4 regions of the Guptibacillus sedimenti genome follow, and region 2 is predicted to be linked to each of the others. Evidence: predicted binding sites of a transcription regulator. Region 2 holds the regulator's gene; each other region holds the start of a gene.
The links. The regulator LexA, encoded in region 2, represses DNA repair genes until DNA is damaged. The targets are predictions, from matches to a motif close to CGAACATATGTTCG.

Region 1: PQ578_RS07830 (Y-family DNA polymerase) is a predicted target of LexA. The motif match lies at 3,871-3,884, and genes of this name have one in related genera.
Region 3: addB (helicase-exonuclease AddAB subunit AddB) is a predicted target of LexA. The motif match lies at 2,904-2,917, and genes of this name have one in related genera.
Region 4: PQ578_RS19045 (SPL family radical SAM protein) is a predicted target of LexA. The motif match lies at 1,460-1,473, and genes of this name have one in related genera.

What each region holds. Positions count from the first base shown of each region.
Region 1 covers NZ_JAQQWV010000001.1:1,578,046-1,583,810, reverse strand. Annotated here, with positions in the region: gene PQ578_RS07845 (Na+/H+ antiporter NhaC family protein) at 1-871, opposite strand, end outside; SAM riboswitch class I at 937-1,040, opposite strand; gene PQ578_RS07840 (alpha/beta fold hydrolase) at 1,217-2,056, opposite strand; gene PQ578_RS07835 (YolD-like family protein) at 2,208-2,537, opposite strand; gene PQ578_RS07830 (Y-family DNA polymerase) at 2,550-3,839, opposite strand; gene PQ578_RS07825 (M4 family metallopeptidase) at 4,115-5,765, shown strand, end outside.
Region 2 covers NZ_JAQQWV010000002.1:1,124,362-1,130,126, reverse strand. Annotated here, with positions in the region: gene PQ578_RS14170 (DUF896 domain-containing protein) at 52-288, opposite strand; gene PQ578_RS14165 (YneB family resolvase-like protein) at 355-1,005, opposite strand; gene yneA (cell division suppressor protein YneA) at 1,009-1,329, opposite strand; gene lexA (transcriptional repressor LexA) at 1,484-2,104, shown strand; gene PQ578_RS14150 (ferritin) at 2,227-2,718, shown strand; gene PQ578_RS14145 (VOC family protein) at 2,959-3,363, opposite strand; gene PQ578_RS14140 (dihydroorotate dehydrogenase) at 3,584-5,398, opposite strand.
Region 3 covers NZ_JAQQWV010000002.1:726,769-732,533, reverse strand. Annotated here, with positions in the region: gene addB (helicase-exonuclease AddAB subunit AddB) at 1-2,833, opposite strand, end outside; gene PQ578_RS12150 (hypothetical protein) at 3,022-3,216, shown strand; gene PQ578_RS12145 (spore coat associated protein CotJA) at 3,328-3,543, shown strand; gene PQ578_RS12140 (spore coat protein CotJB) at 3,547-3,813, shown strand; gene PQ578_RS12135 (manganese catalase family protein) at 3,835-4,404, shown strand; gene PQ578_RS12130 (TVP38/TMEM64 family protein) at 4,639-5,265, opposite strand; gene PQ578_RS12125 (pyridoxamine 5'-phosphate oxidase family protein) at 5,368-5,765, opposite strand, start outside.
Region 4 covers NZ_JAQQWV010000006.1:12,887-18,651, forward strand. Annotated here, with positions in the region: gene PQ578_RS19035 (LysR family transcriptional regulator) at 1-849, shown strand, start outside; gene PQ578_RS19040 (hypothetical protein) at 995-1,399, opposite strand; gene PQ578_RS19045 (SPL family radical SAM protein) at 1,511-2,347, shown strand; gene PQ578_RS19050 (S1C family serine protease) at 2,426-3,589, opposite strand; gene PQ578_RS19055 (hypothetical protein) at 3,613-4,641, opposite strand; partial or broken gene PQ578_RS22565 (zinc-ribbon domain-containing protein) at 4,705-4,770, opposite strand; gene PQ578_RS19060 (TetR/AcrR family transcriptional regulator) at 5,437-5,765, shown strand, end outside.

The DNA of each region.
Region 1 (5,765 bases), on a different contig from region 2:
CAATCATCGCAAGGTCTTCCATTCCTTTAATCCCTTCTGTAACGGTGGAAATAAGTCCACTCATTCCAAATGAACCGTTAAATAGACCGACTATTCCAGCAAATAGCGTTCCGCTCACAAGTACAACAAGAACATTAACCCCAGCGATCGCTGCGATTAGAACACCTAAATATGGAAGAATCGTGATCAAGTCAAAAGCACGTTCTCCACCAACTGTTGCCTGTTCTCCGATCGTTAACACGCCATATATAACGGCAGTGACAATAGCAGCAGGCAATACAATAAAGAAGTTTACTTTGAATTTGTCTTTCATTTGCGTATTTTGTGTTCGAACTGCTGCAATGGTTGTATCTGAAATCATGGAAAGATTATCACCGAACATCGCTCCACCAATAACTGCAGACAAGGTAAGTGCTGGAGCAATTCCCGTTTGTTCTGCGATTCCAATCCCAATTGGTGCAAGGGCTACGATGGTTCCCATTGACGTTCCCATTGAAATAGAAATAAAACATGCAATCAAAAATAATCCAACGATTAACAAATTCGCTGGAAGAATGGATATTCCAAGATTCACAATCGAATCAACCGCGCCAATTTTTTCAGCGGTTCCAGCAAAAGCTCCTGCCAATAAGAAGACAAGAATCATTAATATAATATTAGTATTTCCTGCTCCTCGGCAGAACACTTCCACTTTCTTCATAAAGTTTTCTTTTCGATTCATTGAAAGAGCTACACCAGCTGCAATTAATGAAGCAAGTATAACCGGCATGCTATAAAAATCCTTTGTCACAATCGCTGTGCCAATAAAGAGCACAATAAAAATGCCAAGAGGAAGTAACGCCAGGCCATTTCCTTTAATTTCTTTTTCCATTCTCTCTATCTCCTTCTACTTTTCTACAGCATAAAAAAACCCACTTCAAGAGAAGAGGGCTTTTGCTCTTATCTCTCAAGATTTCTCTTGCTGGAAGCAGCACCTTTCTGAATATCAGAGGTTGCTGAAGCTTCTTCGGGCCAGATCCCTCCACTTCTCTTAATAAGAAATATGCAATTATTAGAGCATAAGCTCAAATTTTATTTGATTTGAATTCACAATCGAACGAGCTTTACTTTATCACGCATGATTCTGCTGAGTCAACTCTTTCTACCACTGCATGAAAATAAACTCCTTGCTTAAAGGAGTTTATTCAGAGAATTCTCTACCATTACCCGCCTTAATTTAACGAGTTAAAAACTGTTCTATGTCTTTCATAATCGATGCTGGTCGCTCCTCAGGAAGAAGATGACCAGTTTTCTTATAGACAATCAGCTCAGCATTTGGTAAGTCGCTGCTTAAACGTTTCCCAATTTTCAATGGCACAACCCTGTCATTTTCTCCCCATATTAAGAGGCTCGGTGTATGAATTTGTTTTAGCTCCGCTTCGGACAGGTCACCTTCCCGATCACGGATCATACGAACCAACGATCTAAAAATCCCTTCGTTAAAGAAGGGTTGAATATAACCATCCATCATTTCTTCATCGATAAGCGCTGGATCATAAACACAATTGAGCAAATTCCCCCTAACTCCTTTTCGGTAAAGCCAGCGTTTTAAGTAGACAGAAAAGAAAGGTAAGTAGGATGTATAGACGAGACTCTGTTTGGCTTTCTCGAGATATCCTGAGCTACATAGCAAAATATTTTTACTTACAAAATCTTCTTTTAACGCTGATGCTCTCATAGCTACCTGTCCGCCCATGGAATGCCCGATCATGACCGTGTTTTCAATCGAAAGTCTTTCCAATAGCTCAACAACGACCTCTGCATAATTTTGGTAAGAGTGAACAAAGTGATGAGACTTCTCGCTTTTCCCAAACGGCGGGAGGTCGATTGCAACAACGGTGTAGGCCTTTGTTAATAATGGAATTAGTCTTCTAAAGCTGAAGCTTGAAGACAAAAAGCCGTGAAGCAGGGTTATAACTGGGCGATCAACAGCTTCTTCATTTCTGTAATACTCATAATGAATGTCAATCCCTTTAATTTTCTCCGTATTTTCTTTTAAATTTTGAGCTAATAACATCTGTCATCTCACTCCGGATTTTGATTTTGCTTGTTCTGATGATAGTGGTTTTCCAGTCAAAAATGTCTTGGCAAAGTTTGCGTTATACGTATTTTACCCCAATTAGGAAATGAAAAACTTTTTTGGCACCCGGAGTGTACAACCATTTTTTTCATTCTACTTCAACATGGATAAGGTCCAGCAATTTAACGTTTCTCTTTTGCTCCTGATGATCAATTACTCGTAGCTCTTTCGTCAATGGATCGACATAATGGACGTAGCCCGTGAGGACGTTCGTTTCACCGTTTTTAAAATAGTGAAAGCGCAGCGGCCAATGGAATTCCATAGCCTGGCATATCACTTCATTCATTTCCTCTATTTTTTGCTCATCCAGTACCGGCATCTGATTTCTTTTCTCTTCTTCTTTCCAATCACGTAGCTCTTTCACATGCTCAGGTAACATCATTGACGTCCACTTTATATTTCCGCGATCACGAATCACATTTATCCCCCCTTACGCTTTATGCCCACCTACAAGTTTACTTCTGTGTAAGGCTGTACCAGCTTTTGTGTATGAAACAGCGCGTAGCAGAGCATCCGATCCATATTTCTCTCTAATGGAATCCATCACATAGCCAAGGTCTCGCTGCTTCGGTCGAGCAGTGTTAAATAAATCCAGCTGCACTTCTTCATCATTACAAATATTTGAAAGAGTGATGGAAATTTTCCGAACCGTTTTTCTTTCATAAAATTCCTCAAATAGCTGAAGACAAACGCGGTAGACTTCAAGCGTAATCGCTGTTGGTCCATTCACACTTCTTGAGCGATGAAAGCCCCCGCCGCCTTCTTCTTTGCTATAACTAATCCCCAGACTAATCGTACGACCTGCTTTCCCGGCTCTTCTAGCACGTCTCGCCACTTCTTCACTCATTTCAAGAATAACGTGTTGAATTTCTTTTTGATCATGATAATCCCTTAACAAGATCTGACTTTTCCCAAAACTAATCTGTCCCTGCATAATGGGAGCACCCATTTCAGAAAGGTCGACTCCCCACGCATGATGATAAAGTTGATTCCCCATGACACCAAATTTCTCTTCTAATAAATGAAGCGGATAGTGAGCCAGCTGCTTGACATTTCGAATCCCCATTCGATTTAACGTACGTTCCACTCGTGCGCCAATTCCCCACATTTGACTAAGTGGGGAAAGCGGCCACAGTTTTCTAGGAATATCGTCATAGGTCCACTCTGCTATCCCTTTTTCTTTTGCCTCAAGATCCAGGCAAAGCTTTGCCATCAGAAGATTTGGTCCAATTCCAATCGCGCTTGGCAAGCCGAATGTCTCACTTATTTCATTTTTAATCTTATGAGCCACTTCAAATTTATCTCCCCATAGTCGTTCTGTCCCATCAACCTGCAAAAATGATTCGTCAACGCTATACGTATGGATACATTCTGATGGTACATAACGATGAAAAAGCCTCGTTATTTCCATTGATTGTTTTAAATAAGAAGACATTCTTGCGTTAACAATATGAATTCTTTTGTCATTTGGAATTTCAAATAACCTGCTCCCTGTACGAATCCCAAATTCTTTTTTTAGGGCTGGAGAAGCCGCTAGCACAACACTCCCCTGCCGTTCCACGTCTCCTACCACCGCAAGATAACACGTCAGCGGATCAAGCCCCATCTCTACCGCTGAGCAGCTAGCATAGAAGCTTTTCATATCAATACATAGAATTGTTTTCTTTGGAAATTGTGAATAATCCACTTGTATCCCCCTCCTTTTTATCAAACGGAACATTTGTTCTCTTTATCTATACCCGTATTTTACTCGAATATACGTTCTCTTTACAATAAGTACTTTCTTCCAATCAAAAAAGTGACGACTTTAAACTATTGATTTTATGATAAAAAAGATCCAGCCTAATGAACTATACAGTCATGATCTTCCAGGTAATTAGTCCTGTTAATACACCCGAAAGAATAGGTCATTAATATCAATAATTATTAAAATAGTTTGAATATTAAAACTTTCGTGATAAAGTAAGCACATCTTAATCACGAGGGGGAAATGAAATGGGAAAGAAAAAGAATTTGCTTTCAATTGGTTTATCAGTGGGGCTTGTTAGCACCATGTTTGCTCCATCCTCAACATTCGCAGCAGCGGATACAAATATGAATAAAGAAACAGGGACACCTTCTTTTGTTTCCGGGAAGTTAACAAAAGCAACCTCTCAAAATCCTAACGAAGTGTTATTCAACTACTTAAATGACCAGAAAAGCATGTACAAATTTAGCGGGTCATCAGCACAGGACGCTTTTGAAATAATCTCCAAAGAAAAAGACGACCTCGGCTTCACGGTCTTTCGTTTACAGCAGCTTCATGAAGGAACACCGGTTTACGGCTCCACTCAAACCGTACACGTTGATGAAAGCGGCGTCTTAACTGCTGTATCCGGTACAGTTATTCCGGACCTTGGATCGAAGAAAGAGCTTAAAAAAGCAACGAAATTCAAGAAACAGGATGCTATTAACAAAGCAGAAAAAGATCTAGGCTTCTCTCCAACTTACGAACAGAAACCCGAATCAAACCTTGTCGTTTATGCAGAGGGAGAATCTCCGACATATGCTTATCACGTCACATTAAACTTCCTTTCACCTGAACCAGGGAACTGGCAGTACATAATTGACGCAACAAGTGGTGAAGTGCTAACAAGCTTTAACGCGCTTCACGAAGCTAAAAAAGAAGGTGTTGGTAAGCCGGGCGGTGGCGCGATCACCGGAACAATTCAAACAGCGAGTGGAACCGGCGTCCTTGGTGACCAAAAGACGTTCAACACACTTCTTTCTTCCTCAACTTATTATTTGAAAGATACAACGAGAGGCGGCGGTATTTTCACGTATGACGCAGCTAATCGGACGAAGCTACCGGGTTCATTATGGGCTGATGCGGATAACACCTTCAACGCAAGCTATGACGCGGCAGCTGTCGATGCTCACTACTATGCAGGCGCAACATATGATTATTATAAAGATGTATTCAACCGCGATAGTTATGACGGAAATGGGGCACCACTAGAATCTACTGTACATTATGGTCGTAACTACAATAATGCGTTCTGGAACGGTAGCCAAATGGTCTATGGTGATGGAGACGGCTCCACGTTCGTATCTCTTTCTGGCGGTGAAGATGTTGTAGCACATGAATTAACACACGCTGTTACAGATACGACAGCGGATCTTATTTATCAAAATGAATCAGGAGCGTTGAACGAATCAATGTCCGACGTGTTCGGAACACTTGTGGAATATCATGATAATAATAATCCTGACTGGTTAATTGGCGAAGATATTTATACACCAGGAACTTCTGGAGACGCTCTTCGTTCGATGTCTGACCCTGCGAAGTTTGGCGATCCTGATCATTATTCTGTGCGCTATACTGGTACACAGGATAACGGTGGTGTTCATATTAATAGCGGAATCATGAATAAAGCCGCTTATCTTTTAAGTGAAGGTGGTACATTCTACGGAGTAAGCGTATCTGGAATCGGGAAAGACAAGCTTGGCGCCATTTACTATCGTACGCTAACGCAATATCTAACCGCGTCTTCGAACTTTAGTCAAATGAGAGCAGCAGCCGTTCAAGCTGCAACTGATCTCTATGGAAGTGGCAGCTCGGAAGTACAGTCAGTAAAACAAGCATTTAATGCCGTTGGCGTTCAAT
Region 2 (5,765 bases):
TGCAACCATAAAAATAGCCTAATTTTGCATTTAGCAAAATTAGGCTATTTTTTACTGAAGAAAGCCGCGATTTTTCTTGCTTTCTTTTAATTTTTGAGGCGTTACGTCTGTGCCTTCTTCATCCACAACTTTGATGGAGTGAAGCTGGTTACTAAAAGAAGAACGAAGGCTTGCCAGGTATTCCTGACGAAGATCTTTTTGTTCTTTTTTCTCAGCATCTGTTAAAGATGACTCTTTTGATTTACGAGATAGCTCGTTAATTCGTTGAATTTTATCTTGAGAAAGCATGTAAAAAAGCTCCTTTACTGCAACTTGTACGTTCTATGCTAACGCATCTTTTTACCATAGACAAGTTTAGTGCTTCTCACTCTGTTCGTCAACATATTCCTTATAGCGTCTATGTACCGTGGCTTTTGATGCATGGTGACCAAAACCTTTAAGCGTTGCTGCAATCTCATGGAACGTTAAGCCGCGATTACGAAGATTAACAATTTCCTCGATCGGAACTTCAACACGGTCTCTTCCACCGTGATTTTGATGACTTAAATTTCGCTGCGGTCGATAGCCTTCTTTAACCGCCTTATCCATACCGCGTTTGATTTTCAAGTTGTGAAGCTTTCGCTGAAATTCTTCGACAATACTTACAATTTCAAGCACCATTGAATCAGCTTCCGATAATTGAAGTTCTCCATTTTGATTTACCGTATAAATGGTTCCGCCGTATTTGTGAACGGCATGAAGAAGAGCAATTTTAGCGTTCCCTCGTCCAAGTCTTGTTTCGTCTTGAATGAGCAATGCTTCGACTTGCCCTTCTTTTAACAAATCCAGTACTTCGAGTATGCCATCTCGATCAATGTCATACCCGCTGTGTTTTTCTTCAATCATTCGGTGAACGGTAAAACCTGACTGTGATGCAAATCGTTGCAATTCTTCTTTTTGCCTTGCAAGAGACGACTCCTGCGCTTCTTTTTTTGTGCTTACTCGGCAATAAATAACGGCGTTCATTCTTTAATCTGTACCCCCAAGTGCGGTAGCGTTCGCTTCAACAGGGATGATGAGAGTATCTCCTGCTGTAATTCGATTAGCATCTATGCGATTAGCGTCTTCAACCCAGCTAACAAATTTCTGATCAGACAATTCATGTGCGGAACGATATTCATCAGCAATTTTTAATACCGTATCACCGTGCTCCAGTTGAATCGTTGTATACCGATCATACTCCTCAGCTGCAGCTGTTCGCAAAGATACGAACACAATAATTAACACAGCTACAAAAGATATAATGACAAGAAAATCAATTCCAGACAAGCCCCCAGCTTGCTTTCTCATCCCAATCACCCCATATACGAATATTTGTTCTGTTTTTAGTATAATCAGAACCCCTGTTCGTGTCAACTAGTAACTTCGAACTTATGTTTGTATGCGAACAAAAATTCTGGTATACTAGTAACAAATAGATAGATTGGAACGAGGTGCCAGAAATATGAAACTATCAAAGCGTCAGCAGGACATTCTGGACTTTATTAAAGTCGAAGTAAAACAAAAAGGTTATCCACCGTCTGTTAGAGAAATCGGCGAAGCCGTTGGACTTGCTTCAAGCTCAACTGTCCATGGCCACCTGGCAAGACTCGAGAAAAAAGGTTATATCAGAAGAGACCCAACCAAACCAAGAGCCATTGAAGTGTTGGGCCTTGATGAAGCGATCGACATCCCACGTCAGCACACGGTTAATGTTCCTGTCATTGGTAAAGTAACAGCTGGTCAACCGATCACAGCGATTGAAAATGTTGAAGAGTACTTCCCTCTTCCAGAGCAGTTCGCTCAGGATGAAGAGCATACATTCATTCTTGTCATCGAAGGGGATAGTATGATTGAAGCTGGTATTTATAACGGTGATATGGTTATCGTGAAGCAGCAACCAACTGCAAATAACGGAGACATCGTTGTTGCGATGACGGACGATGGCGAAGCAACGGTAAAACGTTTCTTTAAAGAAAGCAACTACTTCCGACTTCAGCCAGAAAACTCATCGATGGAACCAATCATTCTTGATTCTGTTTCGATTCTTGGTAAAGTGGTTGGTGTTTTCCGCTCGATCCACTAGAAGCGCAAATTGCGCTTCTTTTTTTTATTATCGATTACTACTTGAAGGTCACTCTTTTATCGTAACGAGACAATCCACATCTTCATAAGTTGTGATGATAAGAAGATGATGAGGTGATTGTAATGGTACAAAAAGAAGTTCAAGAACTTTTAAACACGCTGATTCAAATTGAACACATTTCAACCACGCTATATTTAGCGATGTCTGCTTACTTGGATCGAAAGAATTATACTGGAATGGCCAGTTGGTTAAGAATTCAATCTGATGAAGAACGAACGCATCTTCTTACTCTGATTAATTACTTAGCTGGTAAAGATGGCGTTGTTGAATTAGGTGCTCTCCCAGAACAATCGACGGACTTTGGAACGCCGCTCGAAACCTTCCAGCAAGTTTTAGAACACGAACAGTATGTTACGAATTCTTACCGTCAGGCTTATAACTACATCAAAAAAATTGATCCGCAAACGGCCGTCATCGTTCAGGATTTCCTACGTGAACAGATTGACGAAGAAGCACAGGCACTTACGATTGTCGAAAGGCTGAAATTAGCAGGAGATAACACGTCCGCACTCTTACTGATCGATCAAGAACTTGGTCAGAGGCAGCCAGGATAAGATTTCTACCTAAAACCTACAACAGACCTCAACCTTCATGGGTTAGAAGGTGAGGTCTGTTTATTTTTGTTATGTTATTTGTAATTCTGAATAAATTGGTGGTTTTCGATAATAAGCTCATAATAATTGAGGGTAAGCTCACTATGCGAATAAGATCCTTTTTATCCTCACCGTTGATTTTAACATATTATTCCACACCCAATTCCAACTACAAGTATAAAAGTTACGTATCTATTAAGTTTAAATCCCTTCTGTATTCATTAGTACAACTCTCCAGCCATCAGGATCTTCAATCGTTATCCCTTTCTCTTGCCAATACACATTTTCTGGTTCTACTTCCATGTGCCCCATTTGGTGAAGCCTTTCTGCTACGCTTTTCAGCTCTTCTCCATTTGGAATATAGAAAATGATCAAGTTATCAGCAGTAGGAGCAGGGCAAGGGCTACCTTCTTCATGTGACGTGAACTCTATTTGATAGCATAGGTGAGGTAAACCATATACCACGCCCGTATATCCTGCATGTCCAGTGAATTCAGCCACTCGCTGCAAGCCTAATCCATGTTCGTAAAACTGAATAATCTTATCAAATTGATCGGTCGGCCTAGCTATTCGAACTTGCACTGCGTTAAAATCTTGAAACTTCATCGTCGTTCCCTCCAATTACTATATATAAGCACGATACTTCCGAAAATCTAATTGTGACATACTTATATTTTAAGCTTTCATCAGCGTCATAGCGCTAGTAAAATGAATGAATTTCTCTACGACTTTAGGATGAAAGAAGAAAATAATTCATTAAAAAAAGCCGAAGCACCTTAAAGTGAACTTCAGCTTCTAATTAAAATAGGCACCCGTTAAACAATCTTCAATATGAATACTTCCCCATCAAATAACTTTTTGAAAAGTACAACCCTCCAAAAAATAGCGCAAGAGCGATGTAGGCCGGTAGCAAGTGAATAAAAGTCGTGTAGCCAATCATGATGTGTACATAAATTCCTGCTCCAAACGCAGGCAAACCTCCTATAAGCAACATCCACCATAGCCAGGCATTCCCCGATTGGAAGCCCCAGAGAGCAGACATTAGCACTAACAATCCAACGCTGATCATCGCTCCTCCAAACCCAGCACGGTCGTGGGCGATGACAGAGGTCAACCGATCATTGAATGACTGAATCAGATCCGCTGGCATGCAGATGTATTGTAAATCCGTTGGCACAAAAACCCCCGTCACACCGATTCCAGCAATAATCACTCCACCAAGAACAAATGAAAAACCAAGCATAACAAAACAAAATTGCCCCATAATGCCTTTACGCCATGCCAGGTCATTCCGTCGGTTGCATGATTTCGGGGTCCTCTTTATGCCTTTGGTTTTCACGTATCCTCTCAAGTAAAATGGTAATAGCACAATCCAAAATAGTAAGTGTAACCAATCGAAGTAGCCATAGCCAATGAAAAGCAAGATACCTAGAAAACCGATAATTGCCGCAATATCAATCGCCTGCTTCGTCCACAACAAACCGTTTTTAACTCCGTAATAAGACAACGTCATATAAACAACGCCACCAGAAATCATCGTTCCAGCTAATGTCATTCGGTCATGTGCCATAAACCATAAGAGTCGTTCATTAAAGAGCAAAAGCTCCTCACGAGTTAGCTGCATGAAGCTTTCATCATAAGGTAAAACAATTGAAGTCAGACTTAACACTAAAGCAATCAAGCCACCAATCATGATGAATAATCCAAACAAGAAGTAGTCTTTCCACCCACTACGTTCTTCTTGAAATGCGCTCTCATCGTTGATCGCTTCATAAATTCTCTTAGGCAAGCCTGGCCCAACTTCGACATATTCACCCGATAGGAACAACAAATCAGCACCATGATTTAATAGCTGTACAGCATCCTCTGGCTCTTTCACTCCACCCACGGTCACAAGTTTTAATGAAGGATATTCATTTTGACAATAGCCAATCGCTTCCTTATGTATCGCAAGGTTTGCCAACGTATCCAAACCTTGCACTTCATCAATCACGACACCCGTTATGTATGGAAAAATAGAATGCAAGTCAGCCTTTTCAATTTGATTATTTGGCACGCGAACATATATGCTTTTCCATTCTCGAATAGACCTCAGCACATCCATATTCGTAAAATCGATTTCATTAAAGTCAATTTCATAAACACCATTATAAGGTTTTAAAGCTCTAGCGATCTCAATTAGCTCATCGTTTGTACCACTTAACTGGAACATAGCGGGCTGAACCAACTTGGAATGATCTAACCGTTGAAGCGTCTTTGCAAGACCTGCTCTTTCTTCCTGTTCAGAAAGAGCAATACTTCCATTCTGAAGCCTTGTTGGTTTCGTGTGTTCATCAGATGGCTCTTTCGTAATCGGTCCAATTTCAATACAGCCAAACCCTAAATGACTAAATCCCTTTAAACCAGAAAGTCTAGGATCAATTTTGCTAGATAGCCCCACACAGCCTGGAAAAGTAGTGTTCTCGATCTTAACCATAAGCTGATCGGAAACCTCTTCTCTTCCTAAAAAGTGAATGAGATGCTGTCCACCTGGAAGTGAAGCAATACGATTCATTGACTGATGAATAAACTCTCGTGAAAATTCGGGACTACATTTTGATAGAAAAGGTTTAAATATCACATGATAGGACCAGTCGGGCATATAATCCCCCTTTCCGGTTTACATAATTTAATTATAGTTTACTAAGTTGCGAAATAAGGTGTATTCTGAGGCGCTGTCTTTTTCATTAGTTTATCTTTATTTATAATAAATCAGTCATTAACACTATGAAAAGAATGACCGCTGTAACAATGTATGTATTGGCTATATTTTTATTTAGTTTTTCTTCTCTTATTTTTTCTATTCCAAATAACAGAAACATAACAAACAAAGATGATATAAAGACTTGACTAGAAATCGCGTTAGGAAAAATAAAAAAATGAGAGAAAGCCATTCCTATTGCTACGACTGCCAATAACCAATTACCTTTTCTTAAAAGAGTCTAAGAAATCACGCCTTTCTAATGCAT
Region 3 (5,765 bases), 400 kb from region 2:
GATCGACACGTCCGATGAGCTGGATTTTAACACCATTTTTAAGCGTGAATTCGATTGGAGGGAGCTCTTGATTGGGCCCAAATCCTAATTCAAGTCCTGCTGGTTGAAACCCGCTTTTCTTTGCCTGTTGTCCAAGAACGGACGAGGCGCGACCAACGACTTGTGTTAGCTTTCTCATAATATAATGATAGCGATTTGAACTTAATAGAATTTCATTCTGTAACTTTGGTGCGAGCTGTTCAACAATTTGTCCTGAAAGCTCATAGTATTGATTAGATGAGAGTTTCGCCCAATCCCAATGACGCTGCTTGATTGTTTCTGCCATCATATTAAGCGCCGCATGAAACAGCTGTCCGATATCAGGCGCTTCAAGCTTGAATGTCGCTCGTTCTTTTAAGCGTAAACCATGAGAAGCAAATTGAGAGAAAGCACAAGATTTATATCTTTCCATTCTTGAAACACTCGTCTGAATTTGGTGACCATAAAGTTTTCGACTCGTTGATTCAGTTAGACGTTCGGCTTTATTTCGATAAAAAAGACTATCTATCAAGCGTATGCGATCTTTCTCAGTTGGAGCCGAAATAAACCAGTTGTATGCATCCCACCAAATAGGATCAATCGGATACCCTCGGTCCCATTGTCGAAGCTGTCCCGTGAGTCGCCCTATTGTCTTGGATGGGGTTGTTATGAAAGAGAGTTCTTCAGTTGCTTCTTCCCCAGGCTCTGCAAATTTCAGTCCCATCTTAAGATCCGGAAACATTTCCTGCAATCGATTCATGACGATAGAAGGCTGCAGACCCTTTCCTTCTTCATCAGCAAGTGGACAGCTAACCCATAAAGAATCCGAAGGTGTTGCTAGCGAATGGTAAATCAAAAATTCTTCATCAAGCAAACGCCGCTTCAACCCAGGTGCTAACTGAATTCCCTGTTCTTCTAACTTTTCTCTATCCTGCTCACTTAAAAGTCCATCTTCCTGAATACGAGCCGGTAAGACACCTTCATTGACACCTAGAAGAAAGCCACATTTTACATCAGTAAATCTTGTACGATCAATGCTTCCAATCACTACCTGATCAAGTGAAGCAGGTACGAGAGCAAATTTCATATTTTCCATTCCCGCTTCAAGCAACTTTGTAAATTGCTCCACGGAGAGTTTCTGATCACCGATTAATTCCACTGTTTCATCAAGTAGCGAAATCACCGCGTCCCAAACTTGATCATGTTCACGTGCTTTGGCAAGGTGACCGGTCTTTTCTGCCTGCTCTTTTAACCGATCGATTTTTTCTGCTGCGTGGCAATTTTCAAGAAGATAATAAAGAATTTCGCACATTTCTTCAACGGTTTTTGCTTTGGTCATGTGTCTCTCAAATTTCTCAAGCGGCGTCGCAATCCAGTCTTTCGTTTCATTCAGACGATCTTCCATTTTTTCGAGTTCATCGGAAGTGATGACTTCTTTATCTTCTAGCTGACGATAAATATTTGCTTTAAATCGTTCGCCAGTTTTCCAACGATAGCCTTTGATGCCTTTTGCTATAACGTAATTTTCAAGCTCATCCATCCGTTCACGGATAGTTTCAATACTTTCCCCCGTATCGTCTGGAAACAATAGTTCCGTTTTGACACACCGAAAAACTGATTCATAGCGCCAGTTGTACTGGATAATGTCCAAACTTGAGCGAATTAACTCAATTAACGGGTGATGAAGCATTGTCCGCTTTTGATCTGAGAAAATTGGAATCCCGTGATCCTCGAATATCGTTTCCACAAGTTCATAATAAGTTGACATATTGCGTACCATGATTGAAATATCCCTGTAACGATAACCTTCATCTCGCACAAGCCTTAGCGCTTCTCGTGCTACTGCCTCCACTTCAGAACGTATATTCACCGCATGATGAACTTGTATGTGCTGCAACTCCCCACGATAGACAACCGGAGGCCGTTCACCATAATTGGCTTCTAAATGAGAGATCTCACTGTTTTGATACCTCTTCTGCGTTGTTAAAACGAGAGGTTCCTCGATTTCTACCCCTTCTTCATTCGCCAGTCCCTGAAGGATTTGATATGTTTTACCTGGTTCATGAAACAGGTCAAGTTCATGAATAGCGGAAGGGATCATTTCAGAATCCATCGTTATCGTAAACGTAAGGGTAGTTCCTTTTTTCATTAAAGATTGAATGACCAGTAGTTCCTGAGGGGTGAAACTATGAAAGCCGTCTATCCATATTGTAGCGTTCGCTAGATAGTCTGATTCCTCAATTTTCTCTGCCAGCAGCGCTAAGTAGTCTTCTGAATCGAGGTAGTGACCTATCATCTTCTTTTGAAAAGCTTCGTAAACAAGATGCAAGTCATAGAGCTTATCTCGAAGTATGTTCCGCTCATCTTCTACATAAAAATCATCAGCAAAGCTCTTGATATCATCTGGTTCGAGACAATACCGCTTAAATTCCGTTACCATATCATTTAGCTGTTCCACGTATCCTGTTTTCTCAGAAGAACGCTGATAAATTCGTAGTTGCTGCTTATTTTCCTCAATGATCTGTCGAAGCATCATACTTGTTCCGACACTACTTAAATGAGGACGAGCCATGCCCCCAGTTTCTTGAAGTACTTTCCAGGCAAGTCTTGTGAAACTAAAAACCTGCGCTCGAATCATTCCTTTTAAACCTCTATTATGTACTAATTCATACTCTGATTGAAACGTCATTTGCTCAGGAACGAGGTAAATCATATCCTGTCCGATTGGCCGATCGGTTAGTTCATTTTGCATTTCCGTTAAACAATGATTCGATTTCCCACTTCCTGAACGACCAATGACAAACTTCACTGTCATTTGCTCTACCTCCTACACCGTAAATTCTTTGTCTATTATCTCATGTTTTCAACGAATTGAATAGCAAATAGGAAGATACGTTCGTATAGCACCCTACAAATTATGCCAAATGGAAGACTTGATGGTTTCCTCCTACAGACGCACGGGTATAGTACTCATAAGAAATTGATCATAAAGGAGTTTTCAAAATGGAAAAGGAATTTGAAACGTTTAAATGGGAATTAAATCGGTTAACACGAGACATGACCGAATTTGTTCATAGTTATGAAAAGCTAGATGATGGACAGAAGCGCAGTGTTTCAACGGACTATCCATTCAAAGCGGACCTTCATGACTTAAAGAACATGCTAGCAACCTGGAACAATACAGTTAATAAAATGTAAAGACTAAGAAGCACTTCCACTTTTGGAAGTGCTTCTTTATTTGTCATTCATGATTTCTTTTTTTGTTCATACATCTTAAGAGTAGAGATTCGTACAAAAGGAGGTCACTAAATGTACACACACAGGAAGTTTTACGAGCCGTATGTTAGTCCGTTTGATCCATGTCCTCCGATTCGAGTGAAATCTTATTCAACTCCCCCTAACCTCTACATGGGCTTTCAGCCGCCTGGACTTGAACAATACTCTGCACGTGAAGCGCTACGCAAAGGAACGCTCTGGAAAGCTTTCTATGATCCGTACCCTTATCCTTCAAAGCGGGAGGAGTAAACCATGTCTCAAAAACAATTGCCCAAAGAGTATTATGAGCTATTGGAAGAACTGCAGGCTGTGGATTTCGTTCTCGTAGACCTAACCCTTTACCTTGATACCCATCCAAATGATTATGAAGCCATTCAACAATTCAATGAATACGCAAAAATGAAAAAACAACTTAAGAAGCGATACGAAAAAGAATATGGTCCATTGCAACAATATGGGAACAGTTATTCAAACTATCCATGGGATTGGAAAGAAGCACCATGGCCGTGGCAAGTCTAACTCAGAAAGGAAGTACATGATATGTGGGTGTATGAAAAGAAATTGCAATACCCAGTCAAAGTAAGCACATGTAACCCCATGCTAGCAAAGTTTTTAATCGAGCAGTATGGAGGAGCCGATGGTGAACTAGCTGCCGCTCTCCGCTATTTAAACCAGCGTTATACGATTCCAGATAAAGTTGTTGGTTTATTAACAGATATCGGAACAGAAGAATTCGCTCACCTAGAAATGATCGCCACAATGGTATACAAATTAACGAAAGATGCCACAGCAGACCAAATGAAAGAAGCCGGACTCGGCGCCCACTATGCCAATCATGACAGTGCTCTCTTCTATTCCAACGCAGCAGGGGTTCCATGGACAGCAAGCTACATCGCCGCAAAAGGCGATCCCATCGCTGACCTTTACGAAGACATAGCCGCAGAAGAAAAAGCAAGAGCCACCTACCAATGGATCATCGACCTCTCAGACGACCCTGACCTAAACGACTCCCTCGCCTTCCTAAGAGAACGCGAAATCATCCACTCCCAACGCTTCCGAGAAGCCGTTGAAATACTTAAAGAAGAAAGAGATAAAAAAAGGGTGTTTTAGTTGGAAAAGCGAAAGTGGGCGCTTAGACACGGCAGGCACTGGAGCCTTTTCATTTGAACACGGTTTATGTGTTCATATGAAAAGGTGAAGTGACAGAGTGTCTGCCCACTGCAGCTGGATTTCAAGAAAAGCAGAAACGCCAGGTTAGAAACGGAGATATTTAGAACTCTTAGTCATATCTTTTCCATTCCATAAACATGCAAAAGCCATGCCGAAACCGGCATGGCTTTTCTGCTATCTCGCCTGATCCTCCGTGCGATGCTTACGAGGACGCTGATTTAGTTTCACTTCAATTAATTTGCCTGCCCCCCAAAGAAGAACGATCGCTACTAGGATAAGAACCATTTGCAGGGGTTGGTGAATTAACGCAAAAACATCATGTCCAATAAAAGAAACGATCGAGATCATCACCATTTTTCCAAGTAATACAGCTAGTACAAAGCTTCGAATACTCATATTCGAAAGACCTGCTACCACATTGATTAAAGCCGAGGGCGTAAATGGAAAACACAGAAGCAAAAACACCATTCCAAATCCATGTCGCTCAATCCAGCGCAGTGTTTTTTCTATTTTGGCGTGTTTTGTTACCACTCGCATGAATCGCTGTCTTGCAAGCCGCCTGACCACCATAAAAACAATCAGAGCACCTAGAGATGCACCAAGCCATGAAAGCAACGAGCCGTACCAGAAACCATACGCTGCTGCATTGCCTGCCACAAATAGAAATAACGGCAATATCGGAATAACTGCTTCTAGCATAGGGAGCAAAATTCCTGGCAATGGTCCAAGAGCACGATACTGACCGAGCCATTGTTTGATTGTTTCTTCATTTAAAAAGTCTTTAATCATTTCCCACTCCATCTGGGAATCAACCTCGTTTCCTGGTGCCTTCGTCAGAGTGATCGCACGAAATGCTTGTTTACACCATTAAATCACAAAAAATTGCGATAAGAAAGTTTGGTGCTATTTCAACAAGGCCTCGTACACTTCTTTATCCAATTCTTCTGCTTTCTTTTGATTATATGTTTTTTCGTATTGAGGTTCTGTTGTGATTTTAGCTCCCCAAAACATTGTCTCAAGTACTTGATTGACATTTACATTAATTTTCGCAAGCTTTAGTGAAACACCTTTCATGGCATCTTCTAGGATTGAGGCACTTCCATGAATGGAATACACGGTTTCCAATCCAATGATCGTGAATACTACATGAGGATTTTCTTTCACATTTTGAATCGTACGTGAATTTGTTGTAACTGAAAACCGAATATTGTTCTTATCTAAACATTTCACCCACGAAATGGCAGATACGTTTGGAGTTTGGCTTTCATGATCAATCGTTGAAAGCATAACAAGCTTCTCTC
Region 4 (5,765 bases), on a different contig from region 2:
GCGGCAGCAAGTTACGAAAATTTTAGAGAGACCGCTGAGAAACTATATCTTGCCCAACCAACTGTAACGGTTCATATTCAACAGCTCGAGAAACAGATTGGTAGTAAGTTGTTTATGAAAAGTGGACGTCGGGTTGTACTTTCTGAAGCAGGAAGGCAGTTTTTACCTCATGCGAAGGAAATGATGGAGCAGTATGAGCAAAGCTTACGTCATATGAATGGCTGGCGACAGGGGTACCATCACAAATTAGCGCTCGCTGTATCTCCATTGATTGCAGCAACCGTTCTTCCAAGTGTGCTACAGCAATTTATGAAAGCTTATCCATCGATAGAAGTTGTTGTAAAAGTGAGTGAATCGAATGAGATTGGAGGGATGGTGGCTAGAAATGTTGCAGATTTCGGGCTATCTCGCATGCAATCGGTAGAGACCCATCTAAAGTGCGAGCAAATTGGAGCTGATCCGATTGTGCTTGTAGTCCCACATGATGGTGGCGATGCTGAAACGAGTCTGCCGCTTTCGCTAAATGATTTTTGTACACAGTTAACGTTATTAACACATAATCACCCTGATTATTGGGATGATTTATTAGTTGAGTTAAGATCGAAATACGAAGGCATTCGGACGATGGTTGTCTCACAAGTTCATATTACAAAAAGGTTTATTGAGGAAGGACTGGGATATTCCTTTCTACCTCGTTCTTCTGTCCAACGAGAACTTTTTGAAGGGAGGATGCTACAAGTAGATACGAGAGAAATTAGACTACCTGAGGTTCACACGTATCTGGTCTACCACCATTTATCGAATGAAGCTGTGAAATTCAAAGAATTTATCGAACGAAATCTCCAATGAAAAAGCCCGATCAGCGTCCTGATCGGGCTTGCCTCTTATTTTCCGAGTGTGAAATAAGAGTGTGGGATAGGTGCGTGAGTATAGATCCTAAAGGCTAGCTTACACGCTTTCCTAGTATGTGTTAATTTAACTAAACTATGCGTGATTAGTAAGAAGTAAGTCCCCAAATTTTCCACTCTTTCTTTTCTTTTGTAGCAAAAAGATGCATTCTTACAGGGAGTTGCGCTGATTTTTTTGTGATAAGCACGTCAATTAAAAAGGTGTGGTCTGCCACTTTTTTCTTACAGGCTTTCAAAGCAGGTTTATAATAGTGAGACGTTTTCTTTAAAGGAGAAATGCTTACAATTTGCCACGTTTTCGTGTCCTGGTTTGTAGCCATAAGTCCTGATAGGAGTGAGTTCGCTTTAGAAGGAAGTCCTTCCTTGGAATTTACCTCACTTAAAATTGGGGTTGGACACTTTCCTTGAAGAAGCTGTACCGGACTAGCTGCGTTCGAAGACATTGGTAAGAGAAAGAAAATAACAAGTGTAGCGCTAATGTATCGGTTCAAGATGCATTCCACCTTTCTCTGCTTACAGTGTCCAGAATAAATAAATGTATGCAGCGTGATCGAATGTATGTTCGGTTTATGCTATACTTAATGTGAAGGGAGGGAGAAGAATTGAAACCTTCAATTGAATCGAAAACAGCTCGATCGATCTTAACCAAAGGCACTGGGTTTCTTCATGGGTATAGTCATACACTTAATCCTTACGCTGGATGTGCGTTTGGGTGTTCGTATTGCTACGTTAGAAGAATGCCGATATCCCTTTTTAGAGAAGAAGATTGGGGAGCCTGGGTAGATATAAAAGAAAATGCAACTGATCTTGTGAAGAAAGAAATTCCGAAAGCACGTAAAAAGGGTAGGGTATCGATATTTATGTCTTCTTCCACAGATCCTTATCAACCAGTGGAACATAAAACGCATTTAACGAGAGGGTTGTTAGAGGCGATGATCGAAGAAAGTCCTGACTTTTTGTTTCTTCAAACCCGGTCTCCACTCGTTACAAGAGATATCGACCTTTTGAAGCAATACAAGAATAAAATCCTTGTCAGTATGACAGTAGAAACAGATCTTGAGTCAATTCGCAAAATCTTTGCTCCGTCAGCACCACCGATACATGCAAGGTTAAAAGCGATTCAACAATTACGCTCTGAAGGCATACCAGTACAAGCTGCTGTCGCACCACTTCTACCATGCTCAGAGCAATTCCCACTAAAGTTAGCTGAAGTAACGGATCGACTTACACTAGATGACTTTTTTATGGGAGATGGAAGTGGGGGTAAACGAACGGAGCAGCTTGGGATTCGAAAATTATTTGAGGAAAATGGTTTGAATGATTGGTATGATCGGGAGGCGTACTTGAAAATAAAACGTCGACTACAAGAGGTTTTCTCTGAAAACGCGATTTATATTTCTCAAGAAGGTTTTTATCCCCCAAAAGGCAGCGATTGTTAAATGGATTTGAACATAAATTAACACAAAAGGTTAGAAGTAATTCTTCTAACCTTTTGTGTGGTGACGCTATTTTAATCTTTACTTTAATTTCTGAGCATTTCCATTTAGAATTTTTAACTGGTCATTTTCATAACCGACTTGATAGGTAACATTATAGAGTGAGGTCGTCGTTTTTTTATCTTCAGTTCGTTCATTAGCATTAATTGTTGCCGTTACTTTTACTTCGTCATTGGTTTGATTTAAGCTACCGGTCATATTCGAAACTTCAACATTGAGAGTATGGATGTAACCCTTGCGAAAATCTTCATAAACCATCTCGCTTTGCCAGCGGCTTCCAAGCAGTGAGTAGGCTGTTACATAGTCTTGAGTGGATAGACTTTCATAAAAGTAACCAATGAGATAAGTAGCATTATTTTTAAAATCTTCTCCCGTCAGTCCTTGAGGTGTAGCTACTTCTTCTTTACTTTCATCATCGACTGTTAGTTTAATCGGTTCATCAGACCAGCCTTTGATTTGGTCGATGACGTTTGGAAGTGGAATGCTAAACCCAATGGCGCCTGAATCTGTACCTGCAGAATTGATCGCAATGGCTTCACCTGTAGTAGCATCGATAAGAGGGCCACCACTGTTTCCTTTTGTAATAGGTGCGGATATTTGATAAATGTGTTCATAGCGATAAGGCTCTAAAATAAACTCTCGATCTAAACCGCTAACAATCCCAGTTGTTACAGTGTTTTGTAGCCCGAGAGGACTTCCAAGAGCGATGATGTTATCGCCAACTTCTGCCATGCGTTCCTCAGCAACTGAAAGCGGGGTATTCTCTTTTAGTCCAGGTACGCGTATGACCGCTACATCAGTTGTATCTCCCATACCAATAATTTGGGCCTCGAATTGTTTAGCGTCGGACGTTTTAACTGTAATCTTTTGTGCTCCTTTAACTACATGAGCATTCGTAATGACGTCACCTTCCGAATTGTAGAGGAAGCCAGAGCCTGAAGATGACCCGTCTTTTAAATTAACCTCAATCTGGACGACGCTTTTTTGTGTTTCATGAATCACGGATTTTAAATTTGGTTCTTCAGCTGTCTTTTCTGATGTATCTGTTTTCTTACCGAGAGAAGAAGTTGCTTTAACGGCCGAACTAGAGTAGGAATCATGTAAAAAATAAAAACCTATGCCTCCGATAACTAGAATGAAAAGAGAACTAGTCAGGGATAGTAGTAAAGATAATTTCTTAGACATCCGTTGTTACATACTCCTTTCAGTTAATCCAAATACCATGTAAAGTGATCAATTTGTACAGTAAACTCATCAAGATTCTCCACCTCATCACCAACATCATAGATCATAAAATCAAATTTTCCTGTATCGTCAGGATAAAGTTTGTCGGGATTAATATACACTTCACCTTGATCAAATTCGTTTCCATCTCCGTCGATTACCTTATAGGATGCTCCAATCGAGTTTACCGGAACGGTAGCTTTGCTTGTCACTTGACCAGTTACTTTTAATTCGTCGTAATCGGTTATTTCCGTTTTTAAATCGGTTAGTTCAATTGCACTCGTTCGGTTCATTTCTTCTTCTTTTGCAGCAACCACCATCGCATGTTCAATGCGCTTTTGTTGTTCCTCTTCAAAAGAATTTCGTCTTTTTTCAATGACGGTCTTCAGGTTTAATAATTTTTCATGGTCTTTATTAATCTGTAAACCTTTTTCAACGGCGTTGAGTGCTTCTGTAAAGTGATTTTCTTCTAAAAATTGATTCGCTTCATTAATTGTAAAGTCTATTAGCTGACTGCGAATTTGACTAGCAATTTCCTGCGCCTCCTCAACCTGTAACGTTTCTGCTCTCGTCAAAACAGGTTTCAATTCATCAATCGATTTTTTTCCTTTCATATCATACTTTAACTCAGCAACCATGACAGTTGTTCGAGCGGAGGCGATATTATTCTGTAAATGAGAGGAAACCTTTCCATTATAAGCAGCTGTTGTATCCTCAGCTTGTCGAATGAGTTCGAGTGCTTCATCGTAGTGGTCCTGCTGTCTTTCTTTTTCAGCCTGATTAAGCGTATCTTCGACGGTAAGTGCGGTGGCAACTATATTTCTATTCACTTCCGCTGCTGGGAAATGACTTCTGTTTTTTTGGGCTTCTTTAAATTGTTCTTGAGCTGCTTCAAAATCGCCTTTCTTCGCCAACTCTTCTCCTTTTTCAAATGAGCGAATCGCTGCTTGCGTTACCGATTCTTCATAAAGATAATAGCCTGAAAGGGAGATAGCGAGGATAAGGAAAATCATCAATGGTAACCAACGCCACAAAATGAAAATTATTGGGTTGGATCTTGTCTGCAAAATCAGTTCTTTTCCGCAGGAGAAGCAGAATTGTTCATTTTGGCCTCTCTTTTTTCCACAATGTGGACAATACATTCTTATTCCACCTGCTTTCAATCTCAATCACTAGTTATATTTTGACACATTTTATTGAAGAGGGAAATATCTTTCAAAGGGTTGTTGGTGAATTGAAATATAAAGCAATTTTCACGCAAATTTTGCTCTTTATCCTTTAACAAAGCACTTTGTGTCTCGCTATTCAATACTAAAGACATGATTTTATCGAAGTGAATAAAATTGAGTGAATAGTCGCGGGTCTATAATCCTGATATCTTGTGAAATTAGTCGTTTCATACGTTCGTCCCGTGTTTTAGGGTCCTGTTCACACCATATATCCTTTGATAAGATGATCTCAAGACCCCCTTTCAAATATTCCGTTACCAGGAAGACCGGCATTCGCCGGTCCTTTTTTTTGTGGTGGTTCGTGAAAGCAAACAAGCGAAGGGTCTGATGTAGGTGAGGGAAACAACTTTTATTTTTCAGGAAAGTTATTCTTTTTTGAAACCTCATTCCATGCAGTATCGTCTAATAGTTGAAAACCCTTATTCCCTTAGATGTAGCTACCGAGATCTCATTCTGGTAGCTGCTTTTTTTAGGTTCATTGCAAAAATGAAAAGGAATTGGTATAATAACTAACGAACGGTAGGTAGAGCCCTGCGTTTTATTTTTTCTTGTAAACTAACGATCGGTAGGTAATGTGAAATGAAAAAAGATTCAACTCAAGATCGCATTAAAGAGGTTGCACTGATTTTATTTGCTCGTAATGGGTTTGAAGGAACTTCCCTATCAGAAATCGCTTCAGGTGTGGGAATAAAGAAGCCTTCTCTTTATGCACATTATAAGAGTAAGGAAGATCTCTTTTTAGCTGTCATCCATAAAGTATCCGTTGATTACAATGCGTTTTTTATAAAGACTGCAGAAGAATTAAGCGATCGGATTCCAGAAGATCAGCTTTATTATCTGCTTCACAAAAACACAAGTTATTTAAGAAATGATGAGTTGGGTCTGATCTTTAAACGAATGATGCTGTT